Linked DNA regions of Corallococcus sp. EGB. The protein of the gene in region 1 interacts with the protein of each later gene in a pairwise test. Links are inferred from orthologs where the notes say so. Each region holds a gene or a part of one and is shown on either strand. Other genes may lie near its edges.

What was found. The genes of interacting proteins can lie anywhere in the genome.
Region 2: the proteins of eno (region 1) and rpe interact in binary tests that used the Escherichia coli proteins (3 or more experiments, as listed by UniProt). The link is inferred for Corallococcus sp. EGB from one-to-one orthologs.

The regions. Positions count from the first base shown.
Region 1 is NZ_CP079946.1:4,021,176-4,028,690, forward strand. Bases 896-3,770 are described here. They hold eno (phosphopyruvate hydratase), read left to right. Parts: upstream 896-1,621; coding sequence 1,622-2,920; downstream 2,921-3,770. Other genes in these bases: KYK13_RS16995 (ADP-ribosylglycohydrolase family protein), read right to left, coding at 896-1,541; surE (5'/3'-nucleotidase SurE), read left to right, coding at 2,923-3,714; KYK13_RS17010 (peptidoglycan DD-metalloendopeptidase family protein), read left to right, coding at 3,759-3,770. Also shown: KYK13_RS16990 (hypothetical protein), read left to right, coding at 168-347; more of KYK13_RS16995, read right to left, coding at 453-895; more of KYK13_RS17010, read left to right, coding at 3,771-4,640; KYK13_RS17015 (2-dehydropantoate 2-reductase), read right to left, coding at 4,637-5,647; KYK13_RS17020 (acyl--CoA ligase), read right to left, coding at 5,644-7,173; KYK13_RS17025 (SDR family oxidoreductase), read left to right, coding at 7,350-7,515. UniProt on the Escherichia coli protein: Catalyzes the reversible conversion of 2-phosphoglycerate (2-PG) into phosphoenolpyruvate (PEP). It is essential for the degradation of carbohydrates via glycolysis.
Region 2 is NZ_CP079946.1:8,198,827-8,203,011, reverse strand. Bases 1-2,933 are described here. They hold rpe (ribulose-phosphate 3-epimerase), read left to right. Parts: upstream 1-1,103; coding sequence 1,104-1,763; downstream 1,764-2,933. Other genes in these bases: KYK13_RS33385 (DUF4082 domain-containing protein), read right to left, coding at 2,526-2,933; KYK13_RS33395 (two-component system response regulator), read right to left, coding at 1,765-2,163; KYK13_RS33405 (HD domain-containing phosphohydrolase), read right to left, coding at 1-930. Outside these bases: more of KYK13_RS33385, read right to left, coding at 2,934-3,119; KYK13_RS33380 (GAF domain-containing sensor histidine kinase), read left to right, coding at 3,329-4,185. UniProt on the Escherichia coli protein: Catalyzes the reversible epimerization of D-ribulose 5-phosphate to D-xylulose 5-phosphate.

The DNA of each region.
Region 1 (7,515 bases):
CCCTGGCCTGGATGTCCGAAGCTGGACGAGCAGCCATGCGGAACCAGGGGGCCATCCCCAGAAAGAAACCGGGGTTCTTAATTTGCATCAAAGAGATGTGGAAGTGGTAAGGGGGCGGGACGGCGGGCGTACATTGGGGTACGTAGGCTGAGGGAGAAACCGAACCCATGCTCGACGCGTTCATCATTGAAGAAATCAAGCGCCGCGAGCGGCTCCGCCGCGAGGATTACGAGCGGCCGGTGGTGGAGCTCCCACTGCCTGCACCCGATGACCGTCCCCACCGGAGGACGGACACCGAGGACGAGAAGCCGTCGCGAGGCGTTGTCGTCATCGACCTTCGCGCCTGATGACCCATCCCACCCGTGGCTCCGGTGCCACGGCGTGTCTTCAAGCCCGCGGCCGGGCCGACCCTCGAAGGGCGGCTCCCGCGGGCTTCTCACTTGCGGGCGGCCTTACGCCGGTGCCAGGAGCAGCAGGTGCCGGGGGTGGTACACCTCCCACAGCACCGTGCCCTTCTGGAGGGGGTTGTAGGGCTGCAAGGCCAGGAGGACCTTCTGGCGCCACTCCTCCGGCAGGGCCTCCTCCCCATGGAAGGCGCCCACCAGGGCTCCCGTCACGGCGGCGTGGACCTCCGTGTCGCCGCCCCGGTGGATGACGTCCAGCAGCGCGGCCTCGGCCGTGGGGACGTGGAGCAGCTCCCAGAAGGCCAGCCGGAACGCGGCACGCACCGCGTTGTTGCCGGGCCGGTGCATGTGCAGCTCCGGCCCGTAGAGCTGCGGGTCGTCCCTGGCCGCGAGGGCCAGGTCCTCGCGCAGCAGGGCCGCGGCCTGGGCCACCTCCTGCACGTAGTCCTTCTCCTGCTTCCCCAGGGCGGCGCCCGCCAGGGAGATGCCCACCTCGGCGGCGGGCAGCAGGTCCGCGGCCTTCAGGTTCGGGCCACCCGTCACCGCCTTGGCGATGGCGGCGCACAGCCCCGCGCTGGCCAGCTGGCTGCGCGGGTCGAAGTGGGTGAGGGCGGTGTCCTCCAGCGCGGCCTTCGCCAGCGCGAACGAGTCCCTCGCCAGGTGGATGCCCAGGGGGACCACCCGCGGCAGGGCGCCCGCGGGGGCCAGGCGCCGGAGGTTCTTCAACCAGACGCGCTTGCCGGAGTGCATCAGCTGCGGCGGGAGGCTGGCGTCACATTCCTGGAACAGCTCCTTCATGGGCTCGCTGACGGAGATGGCGTGGGACTGCCAGGCCCGGTAGCGCTTGAGGGCGTCCCCCGCGTCGTAGCGCTTCATGTCCCGCAGGCTCAGGGCCAGCGCCACCGCCAGCTGGGTGGGTTCCGTCACCTGCCCCTTGCGCAGGTCGTGCGGGCCGCCTCCGTGCATGCCCAGGTACGGCCCCTCGGCGAGCTGGGGGAAGGCCGGCGCGTAGAAGGGCCTCCCCGCGGTGGGGACGGCGAGCGCGTTGCCGATGGCGAGGCCCAGCAGGGCCCCCCGGGCGCGCTGGCCGGGCAACGGGTCGGGCCCCGTGGTGCGTCGCTTGGGAGGAGGAGGCATTCGGCGGCTGGACACTGTAGCAGGCGGCCCTTGCGAGCGCGCTTGCCCGTTCTGGCCGTGCCCCGTAGAAACGGCGCCCTATGACCGAGATCGCTCAAATCCTGGCGCGTGAAGTGCTCGATTCCCGTGGCAACCCGACCGTGGAGGCCGAAGTGCTGCTCGTGGGCGGCTCGCGTGGCCGCGCGACGGTGCCGTCCGGTGCCTCCACCGGCGAGCACGAGGCGCACGAGCTGCGGGACGGCGACAAGAGCCGCTACCTGGGCAAGGGCGTGCAGAAGGCCGTGGACCACGTGCGCGACACCATCGGGCCGGCGCTCATCGGCATGGACGCCGTGGACCAGGTGGCCGTGGACAAGCGGATGATCGAGCTGGACGGCACGTCCACCAAGTCCAAGCTGGGCGCCAACGCCATCCTCGCCGTCTCCATGGCCACCGCGCGCGCCGCGGCGGACGCGCACGGCCTGCCGCTGTACCGCTACGTGGGCGGCCTCCAGGCGCGCACGCTGCCCGTGCCGCTGATGAACATCCTCAACGGCGGCGCGCACGCGGACACCCGCGTGGACGTGCAGGAGTTCATGGTGGTGCCCGCCGGCGCCAAGACGTTCGCGGAGGGCCTGCGCTGGGGCGCGGAGGTGTTCCACGCGCTCAAGAAGATCCTCAAGGGCCGCAAGCTGGCCACGGGCGTGGGCGACGAGGGCGGCTACGCCCCGGACCTGCCGGCCAACGAGGAGGCGCTCAAGCTGATCATGGAGGCCATCGACGCCGCGGGCTTCAAGGCCGGCGAGCAGGTGTTCCTCGCGCTGGACGTGGCCGCGAGCGAGTTCTTCGACAAGGGCTCCAAGAAGTACAAGCTCAAGGGCGAGGGCAAGGAGTACGACTCGCAGGGCCTGCTGGAGTACTACCGGAGCCTCAGCCAGAAGTACCCCATCATCTCCATCGAGGACGGCATGGCGGAGGATGACTGGGAGGGGTGGAAGAAGCTCACCGACGCGCTGGGTGACAAGGTCCAACTGGTGGGCGACGACCTCTTCGTCACCAACGTGGAGCGCCTGTCCAAGGGCATCGAGACGGGCACGGCGAACTCCATCCTGGTGAAGGTGAACCAGATTGGTTCGCTCACGGAGACGTTCGACGCGGTGCGCATGGCGCACAAGGCGGGCATGACGTCCATCATGAGCCACCGCTCCGGCGAGTCCGAGGACACCACCATCGCGGACCTGGCGGTGGCGCTGGACTGCGGGCAGATCAAGACGGGCTCGGCGTCGCGCTCCGACCGCGTGGCCAAGTACAACCAGCTGCTGCGGATTGAAGAGGAGCTGGGGTCCGGGGCCCGGTACGCCGGCCGGTCCGCCTTCCGCTCGCTCGCGAAGAAGCAGTGACCGTGAGCACTTCGCGTCCCCGCATCCTCGTCTCCAACGACGACGGCTACTTCTCCGAGGGGTTGCAGACGCTGGTGGAGGCGGTCAGCCCGCTGGGCGAGGTGTGGGTGGTGGCGCCTGACCGCGAGCAGAGCGCCGCCTCCCATGCCATCAGCCTGCACCGGCCGCTGCGCATCAAGGAGGTGCGCGAGCGGTGGTTCGCCGTGGACGGCACCCCCACGGATTGCTCGTATTTGGCGGTGAACCACCTGCTGAAGGACAATCGTCCCCAGCTCATGGTCTCCGGCATCAATCACGGCGCGAACCTGGCGGACGACGTCACGTACTCCGGGACGGTGGCGGCGGCCATGGAGGCGGCGTTCCTGGGCGTCCCGGCCATCGCGTTCAGCCTGGTGACGCGGGGGCCGTTCGACTTCGGGCCGGCGGGCCGCTTCGCGCGGGCGCTGGTGACGGAGGCGCTGGCCCGGCCCCTGCCGCCGAGGATGCTCCTCAACGTGAACATCCCGGGGGGCGTGGAGCCGGACGGCTACGTCATCACCCGGCAGGGGCGGCACTCCTACGGCTACAACGTCGTGGAGAAGGAGGACCCGCGCGGCCGCAAGTACTACTGGATTGGCGGCACGGAGTACGCGCACGAGGACATCCCGGGCAGCGACTGCAACGCCGTCTTCGACGAGAAGCGCGTGTCGGTGACGCCGCTGCACTTCGAGATGACCGACCACGGTCGCATCCCCGAGCTCTCGGGGTGGAACCTGCAGGGCTTCACGCGGCATGGTTCGGGCGGCGGTGCCTGAGGTTGGGGCCGGGCGGCTCCAGCCGAGCGGGCAGGGCGCTCTGGGTGTTGCTCGCGGCCGCGCTGTTCGGCGGCTGCGCGAGCACCCGGGGCGCTTCCGCTTCGGGCCTGGAGACCGCCGTGCAGCCCGAGTCGGCGGGGAGCGGCAAGCCGCTGTCCTTCGCGCTGAGGCCCACGCACGAGGAGCCGGAGCTGGTGGCGGTGCGCCACCGCGTGGCCCCGGGCGAGACGATGTACCGCATCGCCAAGACGTACGGCATCACGGTGGAGGAGCTGGCCCAGGCCAACGGCATCAAGGACCCGCGCGAGCTGGCGGTGGGGCAGGAGCTGATGATCCCGGGCAGTGAGCCGCCGACGTACGGCGACCCGGGGCCGCTGTCCGACGAGGAGCCGGAGCTGGTGCTGTCGAAGCCGGGGCAGGCGCCGGTGTCCACGCCGCGCCGTCCGGTGCCGGCGGTGTCGCGCAAGGAGGAGCCGCCGAGGGCGCGCGTGGTGTCGGGGCGCCCGGGTGCGCCGTCGCGTCCGAAGCTCGCGACGCAGGGGATGCTCGACTGGCCGCTGCGCGGCGTGCTGTATGGCCGCTTCGGCAAGAAGGGGAAGGAGCCGCACGACGGCATCGACCTGGCGGCGCCCGCGGGCACGCCCGTCAAGACCGCTCAGGAGGGCACGGTCCTCTACGCGGGCGAGCAGAAGGGCTACGGCCTCATCGTCATCGTGGAGCACGCGCCGCCGCTGATCACGCTCTACGCGCACAACCGCGACCTGCGCGTGAAGACGGGGCAGAAGGTCCGGCGCGGGCAGGTCATCGCCACGGTGGGCGAGTCCGGCCGCACGTCCGGCCCGCACGTGCACTTCGAGGTGCGCGTGGACGGCAAGCCGGCGGATCCGCTGGAGTACCTGGGCGTGATGCCGTCCGCGTCCGACTAGGTGCCTTGGGGCGCGGGGGGTGTTTCGCGGGGCGGATAGCCGCCGCTGTGACGCGCACGCTCGCGCACCAGGGCGAGGATGTTCTCGCAGGTGGGCATGGGCTTGCCGGTGAGCTGGCCCAGCTCCACGACGGCGCCCAGCAGCGCGTCGATCTCCATGGGGCGCCCGCGCTCCAGGTCTTGAAGCATGGACGTCTTGTGCGCGCCAACCTGGGCCGAGCCCTGGATGCGCTGATCCACGTCGATGAGGAAGCGCGTGCCCAGCAGCTCCGCCACGGCCTGGGCCTCCAGCATCATCGCGCGAGCCACCGCGCGCAGGTCCGGCTGGCGCGCGAGCACGTCGAGCGTCGCGCCGGTGAGTGCCGACAGCGGATTGAAGGCGAGGTTGCCCCAGAGCTTCACCCAGATTTCGTCGCGGATGCGGGGGCGCACGGGCGACTTGAGCCCGGCCTTCATCATGAGCCGTGAGAGGGCCTGCACGCGGGGGCTCTTGCTGCCGTCGGGTTCTCCCAGCGTCACGCGGTCGTTGTACGTGTGCACGATGACGCCGGGGGAGACGACCTCAGCGGCCGGGTACACCACGGTGGCGATGACGCGCTCGGGAGGCAGGGTGCGCAGCAGCACTCCGCCGGGGTCCACGCTCTCGATGTGGCGGCCCGCGTATGCGCCTTCGAGTCCGTGGAAGTACCAGTAGGGCACGCCGTTGATGCCGGTGACGAGCGCCGTCTCCGGGCCCAGCAGCCGCGCGATTTGAGGTGCGGCGGCGGGCAGCGCGTGGGCCTTGAGCGTGAGGAAGACGTAGTCCTGCGGGCCCGCGTCGTCGGGTGAGTCCGTGCAATGCGGACGCACGGTGACCGTCTCGCCGCCGCTGGTGAGCGTGACGCCATTCGCGCGCATGGCGTCCAGATGAGGGCCTCGCGCGATGAACGTCACGTCCGCGCCGGCCTGGAGCAGCTTGACGCCGAGGAACCCGCCGATGGCGCCCGCGCCGAAGATGGCGACCCTCATGACGTGAGCCCCAGCCGCGCCGCGAGCCCGATGCGCTGCACCTTGCCGGTGGGGCCCTTGGGCAGCTCCGTGAGGAAGACGATGCGGCGGGGCACCTTGAAGTCCGCTACGCGCGCCGCCACGAAGTCGCGCAGCTCGCGCTCGGTGGGTTGGTGGCCTTCGCGCGGGATGACCGCGGCGGCGACCTCCTCACCGAGCTTGGGATGGGGCAGGGCGAACGTCACGGCCTGCTGCACGGCGGGGTGATCCAGCAACACGGTGTCCACCTCCAGCGGGCTCAGCTTCTCGCCGCCGCGATTGATCAGCTCCTTCAGCCGGCCGGTGAGCCGCAGGTAGCCCTGCGCGTCGAGCGTGCCCTGATCGCCCGTGCGGAACCATCCGTGCGTGAAGGCGCGCGAGTTGGCCTCGGGATTGTTCACGTAGCCGGACATGACGTTGGGACCTCGGATGACCACTTCGCCGGGCGTCCCCGGAGGCAGCAGCGTGCCCGCGTCGTCCATGATGGCGACCTCGGGCCCGGCGGCGAGCCCCACCGAACCTGCGTACCGGGGACGCGGTGGCAGCGGATTGGAGGCCATCTGGTGCGCGGCCTCCGTCATGCCGTAGCTCTCGATGACGGGCACTCCGAAGACGCGCTCCAGTTCCTCCATCACCTGCGGCGGCAGCGACGCGGAGGAGGACCGGATGAAGCGCAGCCGGTGGCCCTTCAGGCTGTCCGCGTTGCGGCGGGCGCGCTCCAACAGAGCCTGGTGCATGGTGGGCACGGCCGTGTACCAGGTGGGGCGGACCTCCTCGAACCAGGTGAAGAAGCGCAGGGCGTTGAAGCCGGGGGAGCACACCACGCGGCCTCCGGCGCCCAGGCTGGACAGCACCGCCGCCACGAGCCCGTGGATGTGGAACAGCGGCATGATGTTGAGACACGCATCCGTGGGCCCCAGGTCCAGCTGCGCGCCGATGTGTTTCGCGGAGGCGCTGAGGTTCGCGTGCGTCAGCGGCACCTGCTTGGGCCGCGCGGTCGTGCCCGACGTGTGCAGCACCAGTGCGACGTCGTCCGCGTGGGCGGTGCCCGGCCGGTGCGCCTGGCGCGATGGCGGCTGTGCCGTCTTGAGGGTGAAGTGCCCCGCCGGCCCATCCACCGTCGGACTCAGCTCGATGAGCGGGATGCCGCGTGCGCGCGCGACCTCGCGGGCCGGCGCCTCCGTTCCTTCGAGCACGATGAGCGCTCGGGCCTGAAGGTCGTCCAGGTAGAACGCGAGCTCCTCCGCGCGGTAGGCGGGATTGAGCGGCGCGGTCGTCGCGGCGCTGGCCACGGCGAGGAACGCTGCCGCCATCTCCGGGCCGTTGGGGAGCACCAGCGCGACGCGGTCCCCCTGGCCCAGGCCCCACGCGTTCAACTGCTCGCGGATCCGCGCGGTGAGCTCCCGCAGCGCGCCGTGGCTCATGCCCTGCCTGCCGGGCGCAGCGAGCGCTACGTCCTCCGTCCGTCCGCGAGCGAGCAGCGCTTCGAGGGTCTCCATGCGCTCCATGCCGGCCTCCACGTCCTCGGGGTCCCCTTCCGAATAGGGCCATGGATCCTCCCGGGCAACCGCTTTGTGCGCGGGCCTGGGGCCTTCTGCTTCCAGGAGGCACTTCCCGCTTCGAGCGTGGCCCGGCACGCGGCTTTCCGGCGCTCTGCTATACCGGCCTGCCGGGAGGCATCACCATGTCGCGGCAAGTGGCGCTCATCACCGGTGCATCGGCGGGGCTTGGGGTGCAGTTCGCGGAGCAGTTCGCGAAGGACGGGCACGACGTCATCCTCGTGGCGCGCGGCGTGGCGAAGCTGGAGGAGCTGGCCCGGAAGCTGGAGCAGGCGCACGGGGTGAAGGCGC
Region 2 (4,185 bases), 4.2 Mb from region 1 along the record:
CTCCTGGTGGATGGAGGGCAGGGCGGCCAGGCCGCGAGCCTCCACGGCGGACAGCCTGCGCCGCGAGCTCTGCAGCTGCAGGTCCTTGCGAGCCAGTTGGAAGCGGGCGCGCAGCGCCTCCAGCTCATGGGGGTAGAGCTTCTCCGCCTTGACGAGCACGTTCTCGCGCACGCCCACCTTGCCGAAGTCGTGCAGGAGCGACGCGTACCGCAGCTCCTGCAGCTCCACGGCGGTGAAGCGCATCTGGGCATAGCGGCCGGTGGAGTGGTGCTCCAGCGCCTGGGCCAGCGACACGGTGAGGTCCGCGACGCGGCCGGAGTGGCCCGCGGTGGTGGGGTCGCGCGCTTCGATGGCCACGACGGACGCGGAGACGAAGCCCTCGAAGAGGCGGTTGATCTCCTCGTGGAGGAGGGCGTTTTCAATCGCGCCGGCGGCCTGGGCGCCCAGGGCGAGCAGCAGCTCCTCATCCTCCGCGTCGAACACCTGCCCGCCGCGCTTGTTGAGGGCCTGGATGACGCCGGTCACCTCGCCGTTGGCGTCGCGCATGGGGACGCAGAGGATGGTGTGGGTGCGGTAGCCGCTGGAGACGTCGAAGCTGCTGTTGAAGCGGGGGTCGGCGTAGGCGTCGGGGATGTTGATGACGGCGCCCGTCTGGGCGACCTGGCCGGCGACGCCGCTGCCCATGGGGAGGCGGATCTCGTTCTTGGAGCCCTGGGCCACCTTGCTCCAGAGCTCATTGCGCTCGCGGTCCAGGATGAAGAGCGAGCAGCGGTCCGACTCCACGACCTTGGTGGCCTCATAGAGGATGAGGGGCAGCAGCAGGTCCAGGTCCCGCTCGGCGCTCATCGCCTTGGCGACATCCAGGATGGACGTCAGCTTCGCGAGCCGGCGGTTCAGGTTGGGGGAGGCGGGCGCGGACTGAGGAAGCACCGAGGCGGGCTCCGTGGGATGCGGCGGGTGGCCGCGGGCGCACCGGGTTGTAGCATGCAGGATGTGTCGGCTGCCCGGGCCCACCCCCTGTGGGGTCCACCTCTGTCCGCCAGCCCGCTGTCCTGCCGGGCGAAGGTACCGTGGCCCGCCGGAAGCGGTTATGAAGCGCCGCCATGACCCGCCCCGTTCGCATCTCTCCGTCGCTGCTCTCCTCTGACTTCAGCCGCCTGGGCGAGGAGGTCCGCGCCATCGAGGCCGCCGGCGCCGACTGGATTCACGTGGATGTCATGGATGGCAGGTTCGTGCCCAACATCACGTTGGGGCCGGTCATCGTGGAGGCCATCAAGCGCGTGGCGACGAAGCCGCTGGACGTGCACCTGATGATCGTGGAGCCGGAGAAGTACGTGGACGCGTTCGTGAAGGCGGGCGCGGACGTGCTGACGGTGCACCAGGAGGCGAGCCCGCATCTGCACCGCACGCTGCAGCACATCCGCAATGCGGGGGCGAAGCCGGCGGTGGTGTTGAACCCGGGCACGCCGCTGGTGGCGATCGAGGAGGTGCTGGGGGACGTGGACATGGTGCTGCTCATGAGCGTGAACCCGGGGTTCGGGGGCCAGTCGTTCATCGAGTCCACGGTGGACAAGGTCCGCCGGCTGCGCGGGATGTTGGACGCGCGGGGGCTGAAGGACGTGGACATCGAGGTGGACGGCGGCATCAACGCCCAGACGGCGAAGCGCGTGGTGGACGCGGGGGCGACCGTGCTGGTGGCGGGCAGCTACGTGTTTGGCGCGAAGGACTACGCGCAGGCCATCCGGTCGCTGCGGCCCTCGTGAGTCAGGCGGCTTCGGGGGAGGCGGGCGGGCGCGCGGCGGCGGCGGCCATGCGGGCGATGCGGGTCATGAAGGTGGGGTCGCACGGCTTCACTTCGTAGTCGTCGGCGCCCAGCTCGAAGCACACGTGGCGGGTGAATTGATCCTCCACGCCGCTGAGCATGATGACCTTGCAGTCGCGGGTGATGGGGTCCTTCTTCAGCTGCGCGAGCAGATCCCTGCCGTCCTGGTGCTGGTTGATGTCCAGGATGATGACCGCGGGCCGGTGCTTGCGGGCCAGCTCCAGCACGTGTTCGGAGGTGGTGTCGGACACGCAGACGAGGCCCGAGCGCTTGGCCTCTCGAGCGAGTGCGGACACGACAAGGGGCTCATCGTCCGAGATGAGGACAGTGGGAGCAGTCATGGCCCTCTGTGGGGGAACAGGGGTGGATCAACGTGCAACATCTTGGAAGTACAGGAAGGCCCGGATCTTGTGAAGAGGGTGAACATTGTCCCGTCCTAAAGGGTATGTAGGACAACAGTCGGGCAGGCGAGGGGGGCGGGAGGTGGAGGGGAAGGGGAGGGCAAAAGAGTCCGTTGACTGAAGGAAGCGGCTCGGATAGATCCGCCCACGCTTCGCCGGGCCCGAGGGCAGTTCCTGGCGCAGCACCGGATATCGGGGAGTGGCTCAGCCTGGTAGAGCACTTGGTTCGGGACCAAGGGGTCGCAGGTTCAAATCCTGTCTCCCCGACCAAACGATGAAGCGGGCTGGAGATCTTCGGATCTTCAGCCCGTTTTCATTTTGGGCTTCCGGCTTCGGCCCTCCCAGCGCGGCCTGCCGCTGTTCGTTGGACGCTCGGGCGGCGAGCGCAGGCCCCACGTTGTCGGCGGCGTCAGGCCGGTGTCGCGGTGGAACGTGGTGGTGCCCGGCGGCTCCGCGATGAGCTGGCTGCCCCGGCACACCAGGCGCCAGCGCGCGTTTCCCTGCACCTCGCCACTGCCGTCCACGGACCCGTACCAGGTCAGGTCGATGGCGGTGGACGAGTGGGGCGCCGCCTCCACGTGCGTGGGCGCCGTCGGGGGCGTGGTGTCGTTGGACTGGAAGGCCACCTCCACCCAGGAGTTGCTGGCCTGGTAGCTGTCGGTGGGAAAGCCGCTCGTGAAGGTGGCGGTGGCCAGCAGCGCCCCCGACGCGGACCACAGGCTGCCGGTGTGCGTGCCCGTGTTGCCCGCGCCCTTGTAGAAGCGCCTGCCCTTGAGCTGCCCGGGCGCGTCGCTGCGGAAGCGCACGCCCAGCTCCAGCGCGGCGCTGTCATTGGCGGCCTCCACGGCCGGGACCGCGGAAGCGTCGAAGAGGGCGCGCTCCCCCCTGCCGCGCACTTGTTTGCGATTTGCTTTTGATGTTTCGAGGATGCGATTGAACACGCGGCCCGGTGAAGGCTGATATCCCAGGGGTCCCAGTGGCAATGACCCTCAGTGAGTCCCCAGTCATGGCTGGGCCCGGGGCTGATGCTCCTCCTGTCGACCGTTCGTCCGATGCGCGGGGTGGATGTTGACGCAATGTCGAGGCTTGGGTCAGGTCAGCACCAATGCCCGACCATCCCTCGCCTTCCGCGCCCCCCTCCTCCGACGAGCAGCTCCAGCGCGCGTTGCGGCGGCTGGAGGAGTGCGAGCGCGCCGAGAAAGTGGTCGCCGCGGCGGGCATCGGCCGTTGGTCCCGCGACCTGTCACAAGCCCACGTCGTCTGCGACGCCATCTGCCGCGTGCACTACGAACTGCCCCCGGACGGCGCGGTGACCCCGGCCCAACTCCAGGAGCGCATCCACCCGGAGGACCGTGAGCAGGTGTGGGACGCGGCGCGGCGCGCGATGGAGGGGCAGGCGCCCTTCGAGATGCGCTTCCGGCTCCACCCGGGCGCGGAAGGCTCCATCAAGTGGTTGCATGTCACGGGCTCCGTCTTCCACGACGCGGAAGGGCGCGCGCGGCACTTCGAGGGCATCACGCGGGACATCACCGCCGAGCGGCAGCTCGAGGAGTCCCTGCGCCAGACGCTCATCGAGAAGAACGACTCGCTCCAGAACCTGGAGCTCATCAACAGCACGGGCCAGGCGCTGGGCGCGGAGCTGCAGTTGGAGAAGCTGGTGCAGGGCGTGACGGACGCCGCCACCCAGCTCACCCGGGCCGCGTTCGGCGCGTTCTTCTACAACGTGCTGGATGAGCGGGGACAGACCTACATGCTCTACACGCTCAGCGGCGTGCCCCGGGAGTCCTTCTCGAAGTTCCCCATGCCGCGCGCGACCCGTGTCTTCGAGCCCACCTTCAAGGGGGAGGGCATCATCCGCAGCGAAGACATCACGAAGGACCCTCGCTACGGCCATAACGCCCCCCGCAGGGGGATGCCCGAAGGCCACCTCCCGGTGCGCAGCTACCTGGCGGTGCCCGTGGC